Regions from separate parts of the Pantoea sp. PvP021 genome, predicted to be linked through region 2. Evidence: predicted binding sites of a transcription regulator. Region 2 holds the regulator's gene; each other region holds the start of a gene.

Region 1 (6,656 bases), on a different contig from region 2:
TTCGATAAACTCAGTACCCGCCGCTCATGGCCCGTCAATTACCGCATTATGCAGACCGATCTGCAGGGCAAAGTGGTGGTAGATCAACTGACCGATGCCCTGTAGTTGCCCGGCTATAAACTCAGCCACTGTTGTACGATGAAAAGTGAACCCGCGCCCGGCGGGTTTTTTTATGGCTGGCGGTAGCGTCGCAGTTCCACCAGCGTACCAATCAGCTTCAGGCTGTCCCGGCTGGATTGCAGCTCAGGGAAGTTGATATTGACCGGTGCCAGTTCAAACTGCATGACGCCATTTTCACTGCCGCGCTGACGCCAGGTGCGTAGCAGCACGACCTGCTGCTGCAATGCCAGCACGCAGTCGCCGGGCTGAGGTGACTGCGTGGGATCGATGATCACCACATCATTCCGCAGAATCGCGGGCGTCATCGCCTGTTCTTCCACCCGGAAGGCAAAGCTCTGCTGTGAAAGCGCCATGTCGTTGTGCATCAGCAGTTCATGCCGGACGGAACCGGCCTCGCTCAGCCATCGCGGCACGTCGCGCTGTGCAAGCAGTGGGATCTGATGCAAACCACTCCAGGCGCTTTCGCTGAAAACAGGACCATCCCCATCTATCAGAAAAGCCGGTGCGCAGCCCAGCGCTTCGGCGAGCCGCAGCAGGTTCTCACCGCGCGGCAGCGTCTCCTCTTTTTCCCATTGCGAAATCGCCACATGGGACACTTTTACCTGTTGCGCCAATTGCTTCTGCGTTAACTGCAGCGATTTACGTCGGAGTCGGATGCGGTCACCCAGCGTTTCGTTTTTCATAAGCTTGACTTTTTGGTTGAGAGTGACTTAAGTATACTTAAGCCTGGTATTTAAGCAATCTTAAATTTCATGCGGGGGACGTGGCTAAACAGCACGCAGTAAGTTCCAGAGACCTTACCGTACAAAGGGGTGTGGCATGGAAAGTAGTCTGATTACCAGTATGGGTGCGTTAGTTCTGGGTGGGGGGGCAGCAGCACTGTTCTGGAAACCGTTATTGGCGGGAATTGCGTCAATCGTAACCAGTAATCGAGCCGGCGGCGAAATTATTACCAGCTACAAAGAGCAGGTGGTGTTGCTGAAAGAGAGCAACCTGCTGATACGGGAGGAGAACGATGAATTACGCGAACGGCACGACAGGAATCTGCGGCGTATCTCGACACTCGAAACGGATCTTCGGTTAATCAAGAATGCGGTAGGGATTTTACTGGCAATGACCGAAACCGATCAGAACGATAAATTTCGTAATGAGATTGATCGGCTTATCTCAACTCTGGAGGATCGCAGTGATGGCCACGATTAATAGCACTAAGGCACCGATGTCTTACCGGCGCAAAGTTATCCTCGGCTGCGTATTGCTGAGCTGTTCGATGATTTGCATCCTGATGACGATCATTTTTCTCTACGTCAGTAACACCGCAAACAAGCGGGTCGAGGAGATTCGGGCGGATTACCGCTTAATTGCGGCGCGGCGTGATGACAGAGTGGAGCTGCTGACCGATCAGGTTGCAGCAATACAGCACAAGCTGGATGCAATACCGGATCGCATAGCCGACAAAACGGTCATAAAAGTCAAAGAGGTCGTCACTGAGAGTGAGGTGCCAGCCGTGAAATCCGGTCATAAACCATAACTTCCGATTATTCTTAATGCGGCTTCGCTATTATCGACTAGTTTTAAATATCCGGGCAACATTTTGTACCTGAATGCAGGCCCGCTGATTGGCCGGTTGATGAACCGCTAAGCCTACTCACTTTGGATAGATGACCAGAAGGAAATTTAGCATGAGCGATTCAACAGAAACCAAGACCAAAACTGAATATCTGCGTGACGTGACTTCTCAGCTAAAAGAGATGCGTCACTATGCTCAGACCAACACCGAAACCCTTTCCAGCCAATGGTTAGCGTTTGATGCCGGTGAGTATAAAGACAAGACCAACGCCGACCGAATCGATGCGTTGCTGAATAAGCAGGGTAAACTGCTGGAAGATCTGGATGCCGCGATTCAGGACATCGAGATTGAAGTTAATCACAGCGAGCAGGAGAGCTAAGTCATCTCCCGCTAACTGATGTGGTGGCCGTTAAGGGATTAATCGGCCACCAGCCACATTTCCGCTTCGTCGAACATCTCTTCAACAATCCGCGCAACCGTCGCTTTATCGTTTTTACTCAAATCAGTATCAATCGCGTTACGTTCCATGGGCTTGACCTTAACTTCAATGTCAGGAAACACCCGATGCACCCGCTTTTCCAGCTCCTCACGAATCATCTCGCGAGCACCCGGTAAACCGGCAACGTTGCGCTTGTCATAAATCAACTCAACAAACATGATGGCAATCCATTCAGGGCAAAATCGCTGACATATAATACTGTAAATAAAAACAGTAGCAAGGCAGCGCGCCTGATTTCGTGTAAATTTTTATCTCGCATAAACCTCAATCTTCGACTAGCAAAATGCGCACGCATCGCGACATAATGGCGGCTTACTTTTAGGAGGTCCGCGATGCGACAACTGGTAATTGATATTCTGCTAAAACTGGCAAAGATGGACGTCGATGCAAAAGAGTTGACGGCGCAGCTTGAAGCGCAGTCCCTGCTGGTTGCGGCGCTGCTGGTGCAGGCGAAACAGGACAACTCGCTGACCATTTCAGAAACGGTGCAGGATGCCATTATTACCGCGTCGAAATCTTCGACCGAGTTTCTGCAGTCTGATGTGGATCTGCTACTGACGCATATTAATCGTCTGCTGGCGGTAGCGAGTTATGTTGAAGTAAAGGGTAAAGCGACGGAAGGTGAAGGGTAGGGGCGGATAAAAAAATTCGCCTCTGGAGGTGGAATTGAGACAACACCTGCAGAGGCAGTGCATCAGCACTATTCGTTAAAGGACAATCACGACCTGAGTCGCACGCCGAAGTTATACACTTTCCCCTGTTTAGTACAATTTTATCTGCAGTGCCGAAACTGGTTGGAGGTGTGTGCAAGATACAACTTCAGCGCGGCCCTGATTAGAGCTCGTTTTTGATGCAAAACTCTTCCCAGCTCATCCCCAGCGACTCAGCATGAGATTTGAGATAAGTCTCGATAGCTTCAGCCGCCACCGCTTTATCCGACTCAGCGAGCTGAATAGAAAAGATCATTCCATCCAGATTCTTCTGCCGCAAAAAGGCCGCATAGATACGTTCGGCATGCCATTCGCGCAGCTGTCGCAGTGACAGGTTAGCCGCACGGGCGTCGCTCTCCGTTAATTCATCAAGCGCAGACTGAAAGTCGGGATGCGCGGTAAAAAACATCTCGCGCGCCTGGGCATAGTAGGCTTCTGGCGTTTTCATATTCATATTCCTGAAAGTCTGTTGCAGCGCGTCAGTGTAGCGGGTTGTCTTCCGCTTGTCAGGCGTGACAAAGGCCGGAGTTTGCATCAGTTCAGCCTCTGAACTTCCGGTCAAAAACCTGACCGTGGAGCTCACTGCGGGATAAATTCTGGCGCAATCAGGGTCTGCGTGGTGTTTGAACACCCAGATACCTTGCGCAACGCGGTGGAAAAATTATAACGTAGCCGCCATTGATGGGATCTTAGGGATTAAACATGAAAAAGTGGATGCTGATTGCCGCGCTGGCACTGAGTGGCTGTGCACAAATCAACGATTATGAAAATGCGGTGCAAACGCCGGCGCCCGCTGATCTGCAGGGAACCTGGCAAACCGTCGGCCCACAGAGCAGCCTGATCAGCGACAAGGCGATAGCCAGTGTGATCATCAATGCGGATGGCAGCACGCTGGACTGCCGTCAGTGGATGCGGGTGATTGCGAAGCCAGGCAAACTGACCCGGTTAAGCGGCGATTATGTCAACGTAACGCGTCAGGTGCGGGTGATGCCGCTGGTCGTGGAGAATGGCGAGCTTAGCTATGACAGGATGACTCTGCGTAAAGTGGCGCGTCCGACCGTTGAGTGTCAGCAGGCGCTGGAAGAGGTGGCGAAACAGCCGAAAGCCGCCGTGATTCAGAACATCGAACCGCAACTGCTGCGCACACCGATTACAGAAAACAACGCGAAGTCATAACAGCCGGACCATAACAAAACCGCCCCGACGGGCAGAGCGCACTTCACGCTTCTGCCTGCCGGGGCGGTTTTAGTTTTGAGTCATTTCTTCGGCAACGACCTTATTCTGCCACCACCCAGACGCTGACACTGCCACCGTTACAGACAAAGACCGCCGTGCCGTGCTCGTCGGCAGTAATGGTCTCTTCCCGATTCCCCAGATGATCGCGCCAGACCTTACCGGCAAAACCTTCACCCATCGGCACGCTTTTCTCACCGGCATCGCCGTTCGACATGATCACCACACAGCCTGGCTGTGTTTCGGTGCCGCTGCGGCTGAAGGCCACGCAGTTTGGGTGATCAAAATAGTCGGTCTGCACGCCCCAGCCATACTGCTGGCGCGCCCGGATCAATCCTTCCAGTTCAGGGATTACCGGCATCTCAATTTTGTGCTTCTCGCCGTCGCCGCCTTCATCTTCATAGGTCGCGCCGAACAGGTCGGGATAGAAGATGGTGGGCACACCCTGCTCACGCAACAGGATCAGCGCATAGGCCAGCGGTTTAAACCAGGCTTCTACCGGTGCTTCCAGCGACTGTAGCGGCTGGGTGTCGTGGTTAGCCACGATCGTCACGGCATGCCACGGATCAGCGACCACCAGCGAGTTAGCAAAGATCTGGCTCATGTCGTAGGCGCTGCCCGCGGTTGAGGCCTGGTGGAAGTTCATGTGCAGTGGCGCATCAAACAGCATGGTTTTGCCTTCTACCTGATGCACATACTCCTGCAGCTTCTCCGTTTCAAACGACCAGTATTCCGCGACGATAAACATCGGCTCCTCAGCAACCTCCTGAATATGGTCGATCCACTCTTTGTAGAACCAGGCCGGGATATGTTTTACCGCATCCAGACGAAAGCCGGTGCAGGGCACCTGTTCCATCACCCAGCGCGCCCAGTATTTGAGCTCTTCCCTGACCGCGTTGTTGCGGAAATCGATGTTGGCGCCCATCAGATAGTCGAAATTACCCAGCTCGTTATCAACCTGGTCGTTCCAGCCTTCGGCGGTGTAGTCATTGATGATTTTGAATACGCCGTTTTCGTCCGGATTTTCGATGTGGTCTACGCCGCTAAAGCATTTGTGGTCCCAGATAAATTTCGAATATTCCCCGGCGCGTGCCGGAAACGTAAATTTCGTCCAGGCCTCGCACCCGACCACTTCGTCGTAGATTTCATCGCGGTTATCGGGATTGACGCGGTTAACGCTGATCGTCTCTTTTTCGTCGGCACCCATTTTGTGGTTGAGCACCACATCCAGCAGCACTCCAACGTTGTGACTGCGCAGGGCTTCTGTTGCCGCCAGTAACTGCTGTTTGTCGCCATATTTGGTGGCAACACCGCCTTTCTGATCAAATTCACCCAGGTCAAACAGATCGTAGCTGTCATAACCGACAGAATAGCCACCCGAATCTCCTTTGTAGCACGGTGGCAACCACGCCATGGTGATACCTATTTCGCTGAGCCAGGCCGCACGATCGGCGACTTCCGGCCACAGTTTGCTGCCATCCGGGTAATACCAATGGAAAAACTGTAATAACGTTGGGTTTTGCATGTACCACACTCCAGGGGATGATGAAAATCAAGTATGGAGTAAGCGGCAAAAAAGAGACGCCGCGCAGAAAAATAAATCTGGCGGCGTGACAGAGCAGGGGGTCAGGAGAGGGTTTCGTGCGGCACCATAACAACGCCGCCTTGATTGCTATAAGCGGACATCACCGATTTCTGGCGACTGTTCTGACCCACCAGTGAGGCCAGCTCATCCATCCGCGCCTGCAGCAGACGTTTCACTTCACATTCGTTATCGAGAATACGGCGCAGCACCGGACGTAACTGCTCCTGAGTCTGTGCCGACGGCGACACGGCTTCCGTCGATTGGGCTAAGCTCTGCACCGCACTGACATACTCCATCTCCCTGCTGATCAATTCATCCCATTCGCCTTGTGCTGCATGACGCAGCATTCCCTGGCTGAGATCGAGTAACTGTTGGTAAACGGTAATCAGATGCGGTGCAGTAGTCATTAAACGGCGTCCTGAATCAGGTTAGGTTGAACTACTTCTTTCCACGCGTCAGCAATGTTACGCAGCAGGCCTTCGACCTCCTCGACCGCTGTAACATCATTGTTCAGGTTGGCATGCAACAGGCGACGCGTCATGTAGTTGTAAAGATCCAGCAGATTGTCTGCCAGCTCATCACCACGGTTTTCAGTCAGGCCCTCTTTCAGGCCGGCTTCGATAATATTGATCGCTTTGGAGATGGAGTTGCCTTTGCCTTCAATATTGCCATCCTGCATAAACAGACGAGCGCGGATTAACGCGCTCAGTGCACCGTCGAACAGCATCACAACCAGCTGCTGCTGGCTGGCGCTCATCACGGCGCTTTCTACGCCAATTTTTGCATAGGCTTTGGTGCCTGTAGCGCTGTACATGGTCACTCCTGTTATTTTTTAGACGAATCGGACGTGTCGAACTGCTGCGTCAGATAGGTGCTGGTCGAGTTGAGTTTACTGATGGCCATATCCAGCTGAGTAAATTGCGTTTTATAGCGTGCGAT
Region 2 (6,656 bases):
ATCACCAGCATGTGATGAATATTGTTGCGATAGTAGGTCATCAGTACCGCCTGCTCACGCGGCAGAATGATGATGTCGCCAATGCTGTCCTTTTCACTCTCAAACTTATTCATACCCATGGCGTGATCCAGCAGCGCTTCCGCTGAAAGATCGGGTACGGTCGCATTTGGCGAGTAAGGTACGTTGCGCAGCAACTGGGTGTAGCACTCCAGTTGTTCAATCAGCTGTTCACGGGTTAGTGAGCGCTGACGTGACGCCAGCAGGGCGGTGACACAGAGGTTCATGGCGTTAGCCGCGCCCGCTTCATTGATACGCACCATCAGGCTGGCAGCAATATCGTTGACGGTCGGTGTTAACCAACTGGGACGCTGCGGCTCAATCGGATCGATGGCATCGCGCCATTCCGGCACCCGCTTGTTGAGATAGTTGACCAGCGGCAGGGGTTCGCCAAAGTTCACGTAACCCTGACCGAGATTGCGCAGCTTGCGTAAGCCGCGCACCATCTGCATGAAGCCCTCTTTCTCTTTCGCCGCGCCGCGCAGTTCTTTAGCGTAAGTGCCCACTTCCATCACGTGCTCATAGCCGATGTAAATCGGCACCAGCGTGATGGGGCGATTTCCGCCGCGCAGCATCGCCTGCAGCGTCATGGCTAAGGTGCCGGTTTTAGGGTCCAGCAGGCGACCGGTTCGTGAACGGCCTCCTTCGACAAAGTACTCAACCGAATAGCCGCGGGTGAACAGCTCGCCGAGATATTCGCGGAATACCGTGGCGTAGAGCTTGTTGCCTTTAAAGGTACGACGAATAAAGAAAGCGCCCAGGCGACGGAAAATCGGGCCGGCTGGCCAGAAGTTGAGATTGATACCGGCTGCGATGTGCGGCGGCACCAGACCCTGATGATAGAGCACATAGGAGAGCAGCAGATAATCCATGTGGCTGCGATGGCACGGCACATAGACAATCTCGTGGCCATCCTGCGCCAGCTGGCGAACTTTTTCTCCGCCATTGACGTTGATGCCCTGATAGAGCCGACTCCAGAGCCAGCCCATCACGCGGTCAGTTACGCGGATGGCTTCATAGGAGAAGTTTGCCGCAATCTCCTCCATCATCTCGACGGCATTCTGCTGCGCTTTCTCATGGGAGATTTTTTTGCTGCGAGCTTCATCTTCTACTGCTTTTTCAATCGCTTTGGATTGCAGCAGACGAGTAAACAGATCCTGACGCGCCGGCAAGCGCGGGCCAATCGCCGCCAGCCGCTGGCGGGCAAAATGAATGCGCGCCACACGAGCCAGCTTCTGGGCGATCGACTGATCCGTACCGTGTTCAGTTGCCATGCGGCGCAGCGACACTGTCGGCGAGAAGCGGACAAAACTGTCGCGCCCGTGCCAGATCACCGCAAAAAACTTCTGCACCCCGTTCAGCACCCGCAGGTGTGGCGTTGCTTCGCCCTGGACTTCACGTCCTGGTGCGCGGCCAAACATCACCGTGACCGGCAGCATCTGAATATCCAGCTTAGGGTTATTGCGATGCAGGTCCAGGTAATCGTGAAAAATTTTCACGGATTCAACGCTGGGCACAAAATAGGGGAAGACGCGAGGGCCATTGTGGATAAAGACATGGCGCGGCAGCAGAGAACCATCAATCTCCAGCGGAGTGAGCGGGTCGGGCAGATGATGCCGCAGACACTGTGCGCGTAAAGTCAGTAAGTCGGCCTTCGAATCGTAAGGCAAAACATACATAATAGGTCGGGTCGGATCCAGACCATGTTCAGACACGGGATCGGCCGGAATGGCCTTACTTTTTACCAAAAACGACAGTGGTAAATTAAGCAGTTTGTAATAGAGTTTACGCCAACCTGACATAGACAACATGAAGCCTCTTGTTAGCAAAGCGCCGCAAGCATACCAGAAAGCGCAGCGAAGATCTGTGGTGGTGCCAATTGCACGCAGCCCAGACATTGACGTCAATCCGATGAAAGGGTTCCCACATCATGGCAAATAATGCCACCGGACTTATCAGAATAGTAAAAGCTGCAGGTTACTCATGGCAGGGACTGCGTGCCGCCTGGCAACATGAAGCGGCGTTTCGGCAGGAAGCGCTGGCTGCGCTGGCTGCTATTGTTATCGCGTGCTGGCTGGATGTCGATGTGGTCTCCCGCATCCTCATGATTGGGGCGGTGGTGCTGGTGGTCATTGTTGAAATCCTCAATAGCGCCATTGAAGCAGTGGTCGACCGCATCGGTCAGGAGCATCATCCGCTGGCGGGCCGGGCAAAAGACATGGGCTCGGCGGCGGTGTTGATCAGCATCTTACTGGCACTCTTCGTCTGGATCGCGCTGCTCTGGACACATTTGCGATAAGCCTTCCATAACGCGTCTGAGGGCGCGTTTTCCCTGACAATCGGTTTCCATTTCACCAATACCTGTATATACTCACAGCGACTGTATAAACAACCAGGGGGCGGGATGAAAGCATTAACCAGCAGGCAGCAGCAGGTCTATGACCTGATTCGCGACCATATTTCTTCAACGGGCATGCCGCCTACGCGTGCCGAAATCGCCGCGCAGCTGGGCTTCCGTTCGCCGAACGCGGCAGAAGAGCATCTGAAAGCGCTGGCGCGCAAAGGCGTCATCGAGATCGTTTCCGGTGCATCGCGCGGCATTCGACTGTTAATGGAAGAAGAAGCCTCAGAAGGGCTACCGCTGATTGGCCGGGTTGCTGCCGGTGAGCCGATCATGGCGCAGGAACATATCGAAACCCACTACAAGGTCGATCCGGGCCTGTTTAAGCCGTCTGCTGACTTCCTGCTGCGCGTCAGCGGAATGTCGATGAAAGATATCGGGATTATGGATGGCGACCTGCTCGCGGTGCATAAAACCCAGGATGTGCGTAACGGCCAGGTTGTGGTTGCCCGCATTGATGATGAAGTCACCGTTAAGCGCTGGAAAAAGCAGGGTGCTATCGTGCATCTGCTGCCGGAAAACAGCGATTTTGACCCGATTGTCGTCGATACCCGTGCGCAGTCACTGACCATAGAAGGTCTGGCTGTTGGCGTGGTGCGCAACGGCGAGTGGCTCTGATTCTTCTGCCAGCGTGCATTCGCCTTCTCTGATGCTATTCTGTCTGCCCTAATTTTGTCGCTGCCTCTTTTGCGCAGCGACACTGAGCACGGAACGGCGAATGCGCTTTATTACGGCAACCGATAAAAATCTCTGGCGGCTTGCGCTGCCGATGATCCTTTCAAATATCACCGTTCCCTTACTGGGAGTGGTCGATACTGCAGTAATTGGTCATCTCGACAGCCCTGTCTATCTTGGCGGGGTTGCGGTCGGGACTACAGTGACCAGCTTCCTCTTTATGCTGCTGCTTTTCCTTCGAATGAGTACCACTGGCCTTACGGCGCAGGCATTTGGCGCTGGCGATAAAATGGCGCTGGCACGCGCGCTGACTCAGCCGCTGATCATTGCGCTGCTGGCGGGCGTACTGTTCATCGCTTTGCGTTATCCGATTATTCAGCTGTCGACCCATCTGGTTGGCGGCAATCCCGATGTACTCGAACAGGCGGCACTGTTTATTCAGATTCGCTGGCTCAGTGCGCCTGCCACGCTGGCAAACCTGGTCATTCTGGGCTGGCTGCTGGGCGTGCAGTATGCACGCGCGCCGGTGATCCTGCTGGTGGTGGGCAACCTGGTTAACATCGTGCTCGATCTCTGGCTGGTGATGGGGCTGCACTGGGGTGTCGCGGGGGCGGCAACCGCCACGGCGCTGGCGGAATACATTACGCTGGTTGTCGGCAGCATCATGGTCTGGCGGGTGTTAAAACTGCGCGGAATTACGCTTAGCCTGTTGAAGCAGAGTTGGCGCGGTGACAGCGGCCGGCTGCTGCGACTGAACCGGGACATCATGCTGCGCTCTCTGATGCTGCAGCTCTGCTTCGCCTCGCTGACCGTACTGGGTGCCCGGCTGGGTCCGGATGTGGTGGCGGTTAACGCAGTATTACTGATGTTCATCACTTTTACGGCTTACGCGCTGGATGGCTTTGCCTATGCGGTTGAAGCTTTTGCGGGTGAGGCGCATGGTGCAAAAGATGGCAGCAAGCTCCTGCGCGTCTGGCACTCTGCCTGTCGGCAGGCGGTGGTGGTGGCGCTATTCTTCTCGCTAATCTATGCCATTTTTGGCCCGCAGATCGTTACCCTGCTGACCTCTCTTCAGTCACTCCAGCAGACAGCGGACCGCTATCTGGTCTGGCAGATGATAATGCCGCTGATCGGCGTCTGGTGTTATCTGCTGGATGGCATGTTCATCGGAGCGACGCGCGGGCGTGAGATGCGTAACAGCATGGTAGTTGCCGCAGCAGGCTATTTTCTGACGCTGCTTAGCGTACCGGTGTTAGGTAACCATGGTCTGTGGCTGGCGGTCACGGTTTTCCTGGCGCTGCGCGGCCTGTCGCTGTGGCTCATCTGGCGTAAGCACTGGCGTCAGAACAGCTGGTTTGATGCATGAGTCAGCAGTGGCTGCACGCAAGCCGATACGGATTATTCTGTATTATTCCACGGTTAATAAATTGGCTACTACAATTAACTCTATGCAGCGCAGTTAACCAGCGCTTTGTATCGTTATTTTGTTAAGTAGCAAGATAATCATTAAAACCCGAGGATTGGAGGTCTGCCATGAATAAAGACGAAGCAAGCGGCAACTGGAAGCAGTTCAAAGGCAAAATGAAAGAGAAATGGGGCAAGCTGACCGACGATGATATGCAGGTTATCGAAGGTAAACGCGATCAGCTGGTCGGCAAAATCCAGGAGCGTTACGGCTCTACGAAAGATGAAGCCGAGCGCGAAGTAACCGCCTGGGAAGGTCAGAACAAAGATCACCGCTGGTAATCAGACAATAGCTTGATAATCAGCTGAATGCGTTCCGGTGGGCCCTCACCGGAACCGCACAAGGATGTGCCGATTACCCGCGTTTCCCCCGCTTTTTACCCTCATCCTGATGGTCATGCTCGCAGCTTTCATGGTGCGTACAGGCTTCAACCGCAGCACAATTTTCACATAAACCATGCGCTTCAATCACGCTGTGGCGTAATGCAAACTGCGCTTCACCTGCCAGACCAGCAATAATCTTCTCTACGCCCTGCGCCTGCTTCTCTGTAACGGCGGCACAGCGGTCACAGACCAGCATCACCGATGTATGTGCTGGTGCCTCAAAATGGTGACACATGACGTAGCTGTTGTTGGATTCCACCCGATGAATGAAACCCTGCTCCAGCAGGAAATCGAGCGCCCGGTAAACCGTGGGAGGCTTGGCCTGCGGCTCGCTGACCCGGAGTTGATCCAGCAGATCGTAGGCGCTGATCGAGCCAGGCTGCTCGGCCATCAGGCGCAACACTTCAGCACGCTGCGAAGTCAGACGCACACCGCGCTGCAGGCACATCTTTTCGGCCTGAATCAAAATTTGCTGCGACGTCATGTTTGTCATGAAAATTCTCCGCTGGATAAGTGATGTTATTTTATCACACATAGTTTCGCGGCGCTGAGGTTGGTTTTCGTCTGAAAAACAGCATCATTTGCCTGATAAAGCAGCAGAATCAGAATTTAAGCCGTCTTCTATCTCAAATCTGACGACAAATCAGATCCATTCCGAATCAACCTGAAGCGGAATTTGTTGGCATTTTGCTTTGCATCTCACTGAGTTAAGAAGTAATGTTCAGAAAGACTTAAGAAAAGTCTGGCATTATTTGAAATATCCCAATGCAGTTTGAACAATTACAACGGTTTTTTGATTGGAAAACGTCCAATCCTTTGAATTAAGACACTGTTTCCTTTGAATTCACAGCAATAACGCGTTAGCCAGGGTTCACAATAGGGCTAACAAACTATTCAGTCATTGAATGTTTCAATGGCAATTTCTCAGGTGATGGCAGGCAAATGGTGAAAAAATCCGCTCAACGTTCAGCGCTAATCTACACAGCTGTAACGACCGCGCTTTTCCTTTCTTCTTCCGCCATGGCGGCAGGGACCTGGTATGATGCACGTAATGACGCCATGGGCGGCACCGGCGTAGCATCTTCTCTTTATGGCTCCGCAGTGCTGGCGAACCCGGCATTAATGACGCGCGCCAAACCCGACGATAGCGTCAGCATTATTTTTCCCTCAGCGGGCATTCAGGTGACTGACAAAGATAAGCTGATAGATAAAGTGGATGATATTACCGACACCGTGGACCGTTACCGCACGGTGCTGGGTAACCTCACACCAGCAGATTTCTTCCGTGCTAACTCTGAATTGCGCGCGGCCTCAGGTGATGTGGCAAATAAGCTAAGCGATTTGCGCGGTAACAAAGCAGACGGTTCTGCCGGCGCGGCCGTGGCCGTTACCATCCCCAACGACACTCTGCCTTTCGCCTTTATTACTAAGGCCTACGGTACAGCGCACGTCCGCGCTAACGTGGTACAGAGTGATATTGACTACCTGCGCAGTATAGAAAACGGGGCGTTTCCTCGTCCTGGCGATCAAAATAACCTGCGCTCCAGCGCGAATGGCTTAGCGGCGCTGGTCACCGATTATGGTGTTGCGGTGGCGCATGAGTTCACCATCGCTGGTCAGCCAGTATCGGTAGGCGTTACACCGAAAGTGCAGAAAACCTGGCTCTATAACTACA
Region 3 (6,656 bases), on a different contig from region 2:
GCGAGACCATGATGAATGTCGATGACGGGTGAAAATGGAAAGACATTTCCATCTCTTCAGGCGCAAGAATCTAGCATGAGAGCAATAAAAAAGGCGACGGAAAAACCGTCGCCTGGAACATTTGAGATCAGAGGGTTAACAACTTACTGATCGTTTTTAACCAGTCCGTCAAGAAAGCGCTCAGCGTCTAACGCGGCCATACAGCCGGTGCCGGCAGAGGTAATCGCCTGACGATAGATATGGTCCATCACATCGCCTGCCGCAAAGACGCCAGGGATGCTGGTCTGAGTGGCGTTGCCGTGCAGACCTGACTGAACTTTGATGTAACCGTTCTCCAGCGCCAGCTGACCCTCAAAAATGGCCGTATTCGGGCTGTGTCCGATAGCAACAAAAAGACCCGCCACCTCCAGCGCTTCTGTCTCATCACTGTTCTGGGTAGAACGCAGTGTCAGACCAGTGACACCCATCTGATCGCCCACCACTTCTTCCAGCGTGCGATGGGTGTGCAGCACGATATTGCCATTGCGCACTTTTTCCATCAGGCGGTCGATCAGGATCTTCTCTGCGCGGAAGCTGTCACGACGGTGAATAAGGTGCACTTCAGCCGCAATATTCGCCAGGTAGAGCGCCTCTTCCACAGCCGTGTTGCCACCGCCAATCACCGCGACTTTCTGGTTGCGATAGAAGAAGCCGTCACAGGTTGCACAGGCAGAGACGCCTTTGCCTTTAAAGGCCTCTTCGGAAGGCAGACCGAGGTAGCGCGCTGACGCACCGGTGGCGATGATCAGGGCATCTGCCGTGTATTCGCCGCTGTCACCCGTAAGGCGGAACGGACGGTTCTGCAAATCGACGGTGTGAATGTGATCGAAAATGATCTCAGTATTAAATTTTTCGGCATGCTCATGCATCCGCTCCATCAGCGATGGACCTGTCAGATCGTGCGGGTCGCCCGGCCAGTTCTCCACCTCGGTGGTAGTGGTCAGCTGTCCGCCTTTTTCCAGACCCGTAATCAGTACCGGGTTCAGGTTGGCGCGTGCAGCATAAACGGCTGCGGTATAACCCGCTGGGCCGGAGCCCAGAATGAGTAACTTACTGTGTTTGGCCGTACTCATGCGTTCCTCAGTTTCATTCGGCTGACATAGCCTGCGATTGTAGGGAATATCCGGCGACAATGACAAGGCTTAGGCAATTTTGTTAACGATAGCTGCAAACGGCGTAGACGATGAGCGACGGTTTTGCCTGGCCAATGCGCCAAAAGGGGGCAAAACTCGGGTTAGAGGGGTGCAATAGTGGAAAAATAGTCATTTAAAAACAGATACCCAGCGGACTGTCTGGCATCTTGTCCTGAATTTGGTGATTTTACTTTGACAATCGCCTGCGCTTTTGCGAAAACATTATCAGAAGCGAATAACATTTATCGGAACAAAACAGGTTTTCATCGCCCGTTTTGCACGTAACGCCGAATAAAAGCAGCCTGATATGGATAATGACGCATGCTGTGGACAGACAACATGCGTCATATCGATAGGTGTCAGAACACAGGCTCTGTTAGCTCACTTCAGAAATGCCCCGAACAATGAGCGTTTTCAGGGCGTGGCAGGTAAAGGGAAGGAATTAAGAGAGACAATAATAATGGTAGACAATAAGAAACGCCCCGGGAAAGACCTCGACAGAATTGACAGGAACATTCTGAATGAACTTCAGAAAGATGGTCGCATTTCAAACGTAGAGCTTTCCAAACGCGTAGGCTTATCGCCTACGCCATGTCTTGAACGCGTGCGTCGTCTCGAACGTCAGGGATTTATTCTTGGCTACACCGCGCAGTTGAACCCGCACTATCTGGATGCGTCGCTGCTGGTGTTCGTTGAGATTACTCTGAATCGTGGTGCACCGGATGTGTTTGAGCAATTTAACGCCGCTGTGCAAAAACTTGAGGAAACTCAAGAGTGTCACCTCGTTTCCGGCGATTTCGACTACCTGCTGAAAACGCGCGTACCAGATATGTCAGCCTACCGTAAGCTGCTGGGTGAAACCCTGTTGCGCCTGCCGGGCGTAAACGACACGCGTACGTATGTGGTGATGGAAGAGGTTAAACAGAGCAATCGACTGGTGATCAAAACTCGCTGATGCGGGGCAGGTGCAAAACCTGTGAGATTTCGGTACACTCCTGTGCATTCATACAGGATCAGCGTCGGGCTCGCCCGGCGCTGTTGCTTCTTACTTTACAGGCACCTGGAGAGTCCTCTTGAGCCAGGAATATACAGAAGATAAAGACGTTTCGTTACAATCGATGAGCAGTGGACGTCGTCTGCTGGAAGCAATGCTCATTCTGGTGGCGCTGTTTGCCATCTACCTGATGGTTTCTCTGGTCAGTTTTAACCCTTCCGACCCGAGCTGGTCGCAAACGGCCTGGCATGAACCTATCCATAATATCGGCGGCAGCGTCGGTGCCTGGCTGGCTGACACCTTACTCTTCATCTTTGGTGTGATGGCGTATGCCATTCCGCCCGTCATCCTGGGACTGTGCTGGATTGCTTTCCGTCAGCGCGACAGCCAGGACTACTTTGACTACTTTGCCGTCGGGCTGCGCTTAATTGGCGTCCTCGCGCTGGTGGTGACGACCTGTGGTATGGCGGCGCTGAACGCCGATGATATCTGGTACTTTGCCTCGGGCGGCGTGATCGGCAGCCTGGTCAGTAATGCTATTGCACCCTGGTTCAGTCCGGCTGGCGGCACGCTGATGCTGCTCTGCGTCTGGGCGGCGGGCATTACCCTTTACACCGGCTGGTCATGGCTCACCATTGCAGAAAGAATTGGTGGCGTAGTCATGGGCGTACTGACGTTTGCCAGCAACCGCTCTCGTCACGATGAACCCTGGCAGGAAGAGGATGACGAGCGGGACGCGCGTGAATACGCGGATGTGCCTGAGCTTCATGCCGCCGATCAGGATGATGATGTGCTGCTTTCTGCCCCACGTGCAGCTGCTGAGCCTGCGGCGTCACAGCAGGATCCGCTGCTGGCTAAAGCTGCAGCAGCCACCAGTGCGGCAGTCGCGGCCACCGCTGAAGCCGCCGAGGTGACCCTCGCCCCTGCAGCCACGGTGACGCCAGCATCTGTCGCTGCACCTGCTGCTGCGGTTACAGCTTCGGCGCCTGCCGCGTCAGCGACATCCATCCCTGCATCGCCGTCTGCACAACCTGCGCCTGCGTACGCACAGAGCGCGCCAGCTCCGCAGAGTGTGGCGAATTCCCCGACGCCGGCGCAGAGTGCTTCTGCACCCGCAGACTCACCACCGCTTTATCACTTTGAAATGCCAGACGACGCTCCGGCTACGCCGTCGTTCAGTGCTTACGACGATGATGAACCTAAAATGGGTAACTGGCGGGATACGTCAGCCATCCCTGCGGCATCGGCGGCAGCGGCATCCGCTGCAACGGCAGCCCAGGCAACAACGCGTACTGCGCCTGTTTTTGATTTAGCCCCTGAAACCAATCTCAATCCGCAGGTTAAACAAGGTATCGGCCCGGCACTGCCGCGTCCTAACCCGGTAAAACTGCCAACCCGTCGTGAGCTGGCCTCTTATGGCATTAAGCTGCCTTCTCAGCGCATGGCAGAAGAGAAAGCGAAAACGGAAGAGACCGAACCGGTTAGTGCTGGCTCCGTTTCCTCTGCTCCGGATGCTGAAGAGGCGCTGCAGCAGGCTGAATTGCGACAGGCTTTCCAGTCTGAACAGCAGCAGCGTTACGGCACCAGCTGGCAGCAGGACGAGGAAGATGAACAGGATGCACAGCAGCAGGATGCACTGGCGCGTCAGTTCGCCGAGCAGCAACAGCAGCGCTATGAGCCAGAAGTGAAAAAAGAGCCGGTATTAAATATTGATACCGCCTCAGCGTTTGATTTTTCACCGATGAAAGATCTGGTGGATGACGGTCCTTCTGAACCGCTGTTTACCATTGCGGCGACGCCAGAACCTGAAGCCCCAGCGGTTTCACACGAACCCTGGCAGCAGGTGAGTGAAGTTTCAAGACCTCAGGCTCCGGCTCATGTTCCTGCACCAGCCAGCTTTGCTCCGGCAGAGTCTGCCTATAGCGCCCCGGCAGCACCGTCTGAACCTGACTATGCTGCGCCTGCGGCAACCTCTGCGCCCGCTTATGGTGCCCCTGCGGCTCCTCAGGCTCCGGCGTACGCTGCGCCTGCCTATGGCACGCCAGCGGCAGCGCCGGTTCAGCCGGTGGAAGAGGCGAAACCTTCACTGCATGACAGCCTGATTCATCCGTTCCTGATGCGCCATGAGCAGCCGCTGGAGAAACCTTCCACGCCACTGCCTTCGCTGGATCTGCTGACCGCACCGCCTGAAGAGGAAGAGCCGGTTGATATGTTCTCGCTGGAGCAGACTGCCCGTCTGGTGGAGTCGCGCTTAGGCGATTATCGCGTCAAAGCGGAGGTGGTCGGTATCTCGCCTGGCCCGGTTATTACCCGTTTCGAACTCGACCTGGCACCGGGCGTGAAAGCGGCGCGTATCTCCAACCTGTCCCGCGATCTGGCGCGTTCGCTGTCGACGGTAGCGGTTCGTGTGGTGGAAGTGATCCCAGGCAAACCCTACGTGGGTCTGGAACTGCCAAACAAGCATCGTCAGACCGTCTATCTGCGTGAAGTGCTGGATTGCCCTAAATTCCGCGACAACCCTTCACCGCTGGCCGTCGTGCTGGGCAAAGACATTGCCGGTCAGCCGGTGGTGGCCGATCTGGCGAAAATGCCACACTTACTGGTCGCCGGTACCACCGGTTCCGGTAAATCTGTGGGCGTGAACGCCATGATTATCAGCATGCTGTATAAGGCGACGCCGGAAGAAGTTCGCTTCATCATGATCGACCCGAAAATGCTTGAGCTGTCGGTCTATGAAGGTATTCCGCATCTGCTGACCGAAGTGGTCACAGACATGAAGGATGCTGCCAATGCGCTGCGCTGGAGCGTCGGTGAAATGGAGCGTCGCTACAAGCTGATGTCGGCGCTGGGCGTGCGTAATCTGGCGGGCTACAACGAAAAAGTGGAACAGGCCGAAGCGATGGGTCGTCCGATTCCCGATCCGTTCTGGAAGCCGGGCGACAGCATGGATATGACGCCGCCGGTTCTGGAGAAGCTGCCTTATATTGTTGTGATGGTCGATGAGTTTGCTGACCTGATCATGGCAGTCGGTAAAAAGGTGGAAGAGCTGATTGCCCGCCTGGCACAGAAAGCCCGTGCTGCCGGCATCCATCTGGTACTGGCGACACAGCGTCCATCCGTGGATGTCATTACCGGTCTGATCAAAGCGAACATTCCGACGCGTATCGCCTTTACCGTTTCCAGCAAAATTGACTCACGTACCATTCTCGATCAGGGCGGCGCGGAGTCACTGCTGGGTATGGGTGACATGCTCTACATGCCGCCAAACTCCTCGCTGCCGATTCGTGTTCACGGTGCGTTTGTTCGTGACCAGGAAGTGCATGCAGTGGTTCAGGACTGGAAAGCGCGTGGTCGTCCGCAATATATCGACAGCATTACGGCGGGCGAAGAGAGCGAAAATGCCGGTGGCATCGACAGTGATGAAGAGCTCGATCCGCTGTTCGATCAGGCGGTCGGTTTTGTGGTCGATAAGCGCCGTGCGTCGATTTCAGGCGTTCAGCGTCAGTTCCGCATCGGCTATAACCGCGCGGCACGTATCATTGAACAGATGGAAGCGCAGGGCATCGTTTCTGCACCAGGACACAATGGTAACCGTGAAGTGCTGTCGCCACCGCCACACGATATGTAGTGGCTAAATGTTTTGAAACACAACGCAATGAGCCAGTTCCGACTGGCTCATTGTTTTTATGCGGTTAAACCCCATATCTGAATCAGCTTTCGGTTTTTTCCTCTGTTCTGATGGCGGAACGGCGGCCAGGCTTAATGCAGTTATCGATGGGAACGTTTAAATAAGGAATTGAAGCAGATGAAATTACGCGTAATCGCTCTGGGCCTGTTGGCCACCTTTTCTTCAGCCAGCGTTCTGGCTGATGCTTCCAGTGATCTGCAACAGCGCCTGAACAAGGTCAGCAGCTTCCACGCCAGCTTCACCCAAAAAGTGACCGACAGCAGCGGCGCGAATGTGCAGGACGGCGAAGGCGAATTGTGGGTAAAACGTCCCAGCCTGTTTAACTGGCACATGACCGCGCCGGACGAAAGCATCATCATCTCCGACGGTAAATCGCTGTGGTTCTACAACCCGTTTGTTGAGCAGGCGACAGTCAGCCTGTTGCAGAATGCGACCAGCAACACGCCCTTTATGCTGATTGCCCGCAACCAGTCAAATGACTGGAAGCAGTACAATATCAAACAGCAGGGTGACAATTTTGAACTGACACCTAAGAACAGCGACGGCAACCTGAAACAGTTCACCATCCAGGTGACGTCCAGCGGGACCATCAACCGCTTCAGTGCTATCGAGCAGGATGGCCAGCGCAGCGATTACCAGCTGAAAAGCCAGCAGAATGGCGCTATCAGCCCGGATAAATTCACGTTCACACCGCCAAAAGGCGTGACGGTGGACGACCAACGTCAGTGAGGTCACGGTGAGTAACCTGTCCCTGGATTTTTCCACCGAAAATTTCAAACCTCTGGCCGCGCGTATGCGGCCA

The links. The regulator LexA, encoded in region 2, represses DNA repair genes until DNA is damaged. The targets are predictions, from matches to a motif close to TNCTGTATGTACATACAGNA.
Region 1: the regulator LexA is predicted to act here: its motif matches at 2,386-2,405, upstream of ACVKSX_RS01545 (DinI-like family protein).
Region 3: the regulator LexA is predicted to act here: its motif matches at 2,166-2,185, upstream of ACVKSX_RS06560 (DNA translocase FtsK 4TM domain-containing protein).

The regions. Positions count from the first base shown of each region.
Region 1 covers NZ_JBSRXX010000001.1:352,057-358,712, forward strand. The annotation lists gene ACVKSX_RS01520 (hypothetical protein) at 1-105, shown strand, start outside; gene ACVKSX_RS01525 (helix-turn-helix domain-containing protein) at 171-803, opposite strand; gene ACVKSX_RS01530 (hypothetical protein) at 940-1,323, shown strand; gene ACVKSX_RS01535 (hypothetical protein) at 1,310-1,651, shown strand; gene ACVKSX_RS01540 (hypothetical protein) at 1,803-2,069, shown strand; gene ACVKSX_RS01545 (DinI-like family protein) at 2,108-2,347, opposite strand; gene iraP (anti-adapter protein IraP) at 2,522-2,821, shown strand; gene ACVKSX_RS01555 (DUF6388 family protein) at 3,024-3,347, opposite strand; gene yedD (lipoprotein YedD) at 3,602-4,075, shown strand; gene amyA (alpha-amylase) at 4,176-5,657, opposite strand; gene fliT (flagella biosynthesis regulatory protein FliT) at 5,759-6,124, opposite strand; gene fliS (flagellar export chaperone FliS) at 6,124-6,531, opposite strand; gene fliD (flagellar filament capping protein FliD) at 6,543-6,656, opposite strand, start outside.
Region 2 covers NZ_JBSRXX010000007.1:180,632-187,287, reverse strand. The annotation lists gene plsB (glycerol-3-phosphate 1-O-acyltransferase PlsB) at 1-1,859, opposite strand, end outside; gene ACVKSX_RS17980 (diacylglycerol kinase) at 1,988-2,356, shown strand; gene lexA (transcriptional repressor LexA) at 2,462-3,076, shown strand; gene dinF (MATE family efflux transporter DinF) at 3,177-4,499, shown strand; gene ACVKSX_RS17965 (CsbD family protein) at 4,667-4,879, shown strand; gene zur (zinc uptake transcriptional repressor Zur) at 4,953-5,474, opposite strand; gene ACVKSX_RS17955 (conjugal transfer protein TraF) at 5,924-6,656, shown strand, end outside.
Region 3 covers NZ_JBSRXX010000001.1:1,419,078-1,425,733, reverse strand. The annotation lists gene trxB (thioredoxin-disulfide reductase) at 144-1,112, opposite strand; gene lrp (leucine-responsive transcriptional regulator Lrp) at 1,633-2,127, shown strand; gene ACVKSX_RS06560 (DNA translocase FtsK 4TM domain-containing protein) at 2,246-5,794, shown strand; gene lolA (outer membrane lipoprotein chaperone LolA) at 5,972-6,583, shown strand; gene ACVKSX_RS06550 (replication-associated recombination protein A) at 6,591-6,656, shown strand, end outside.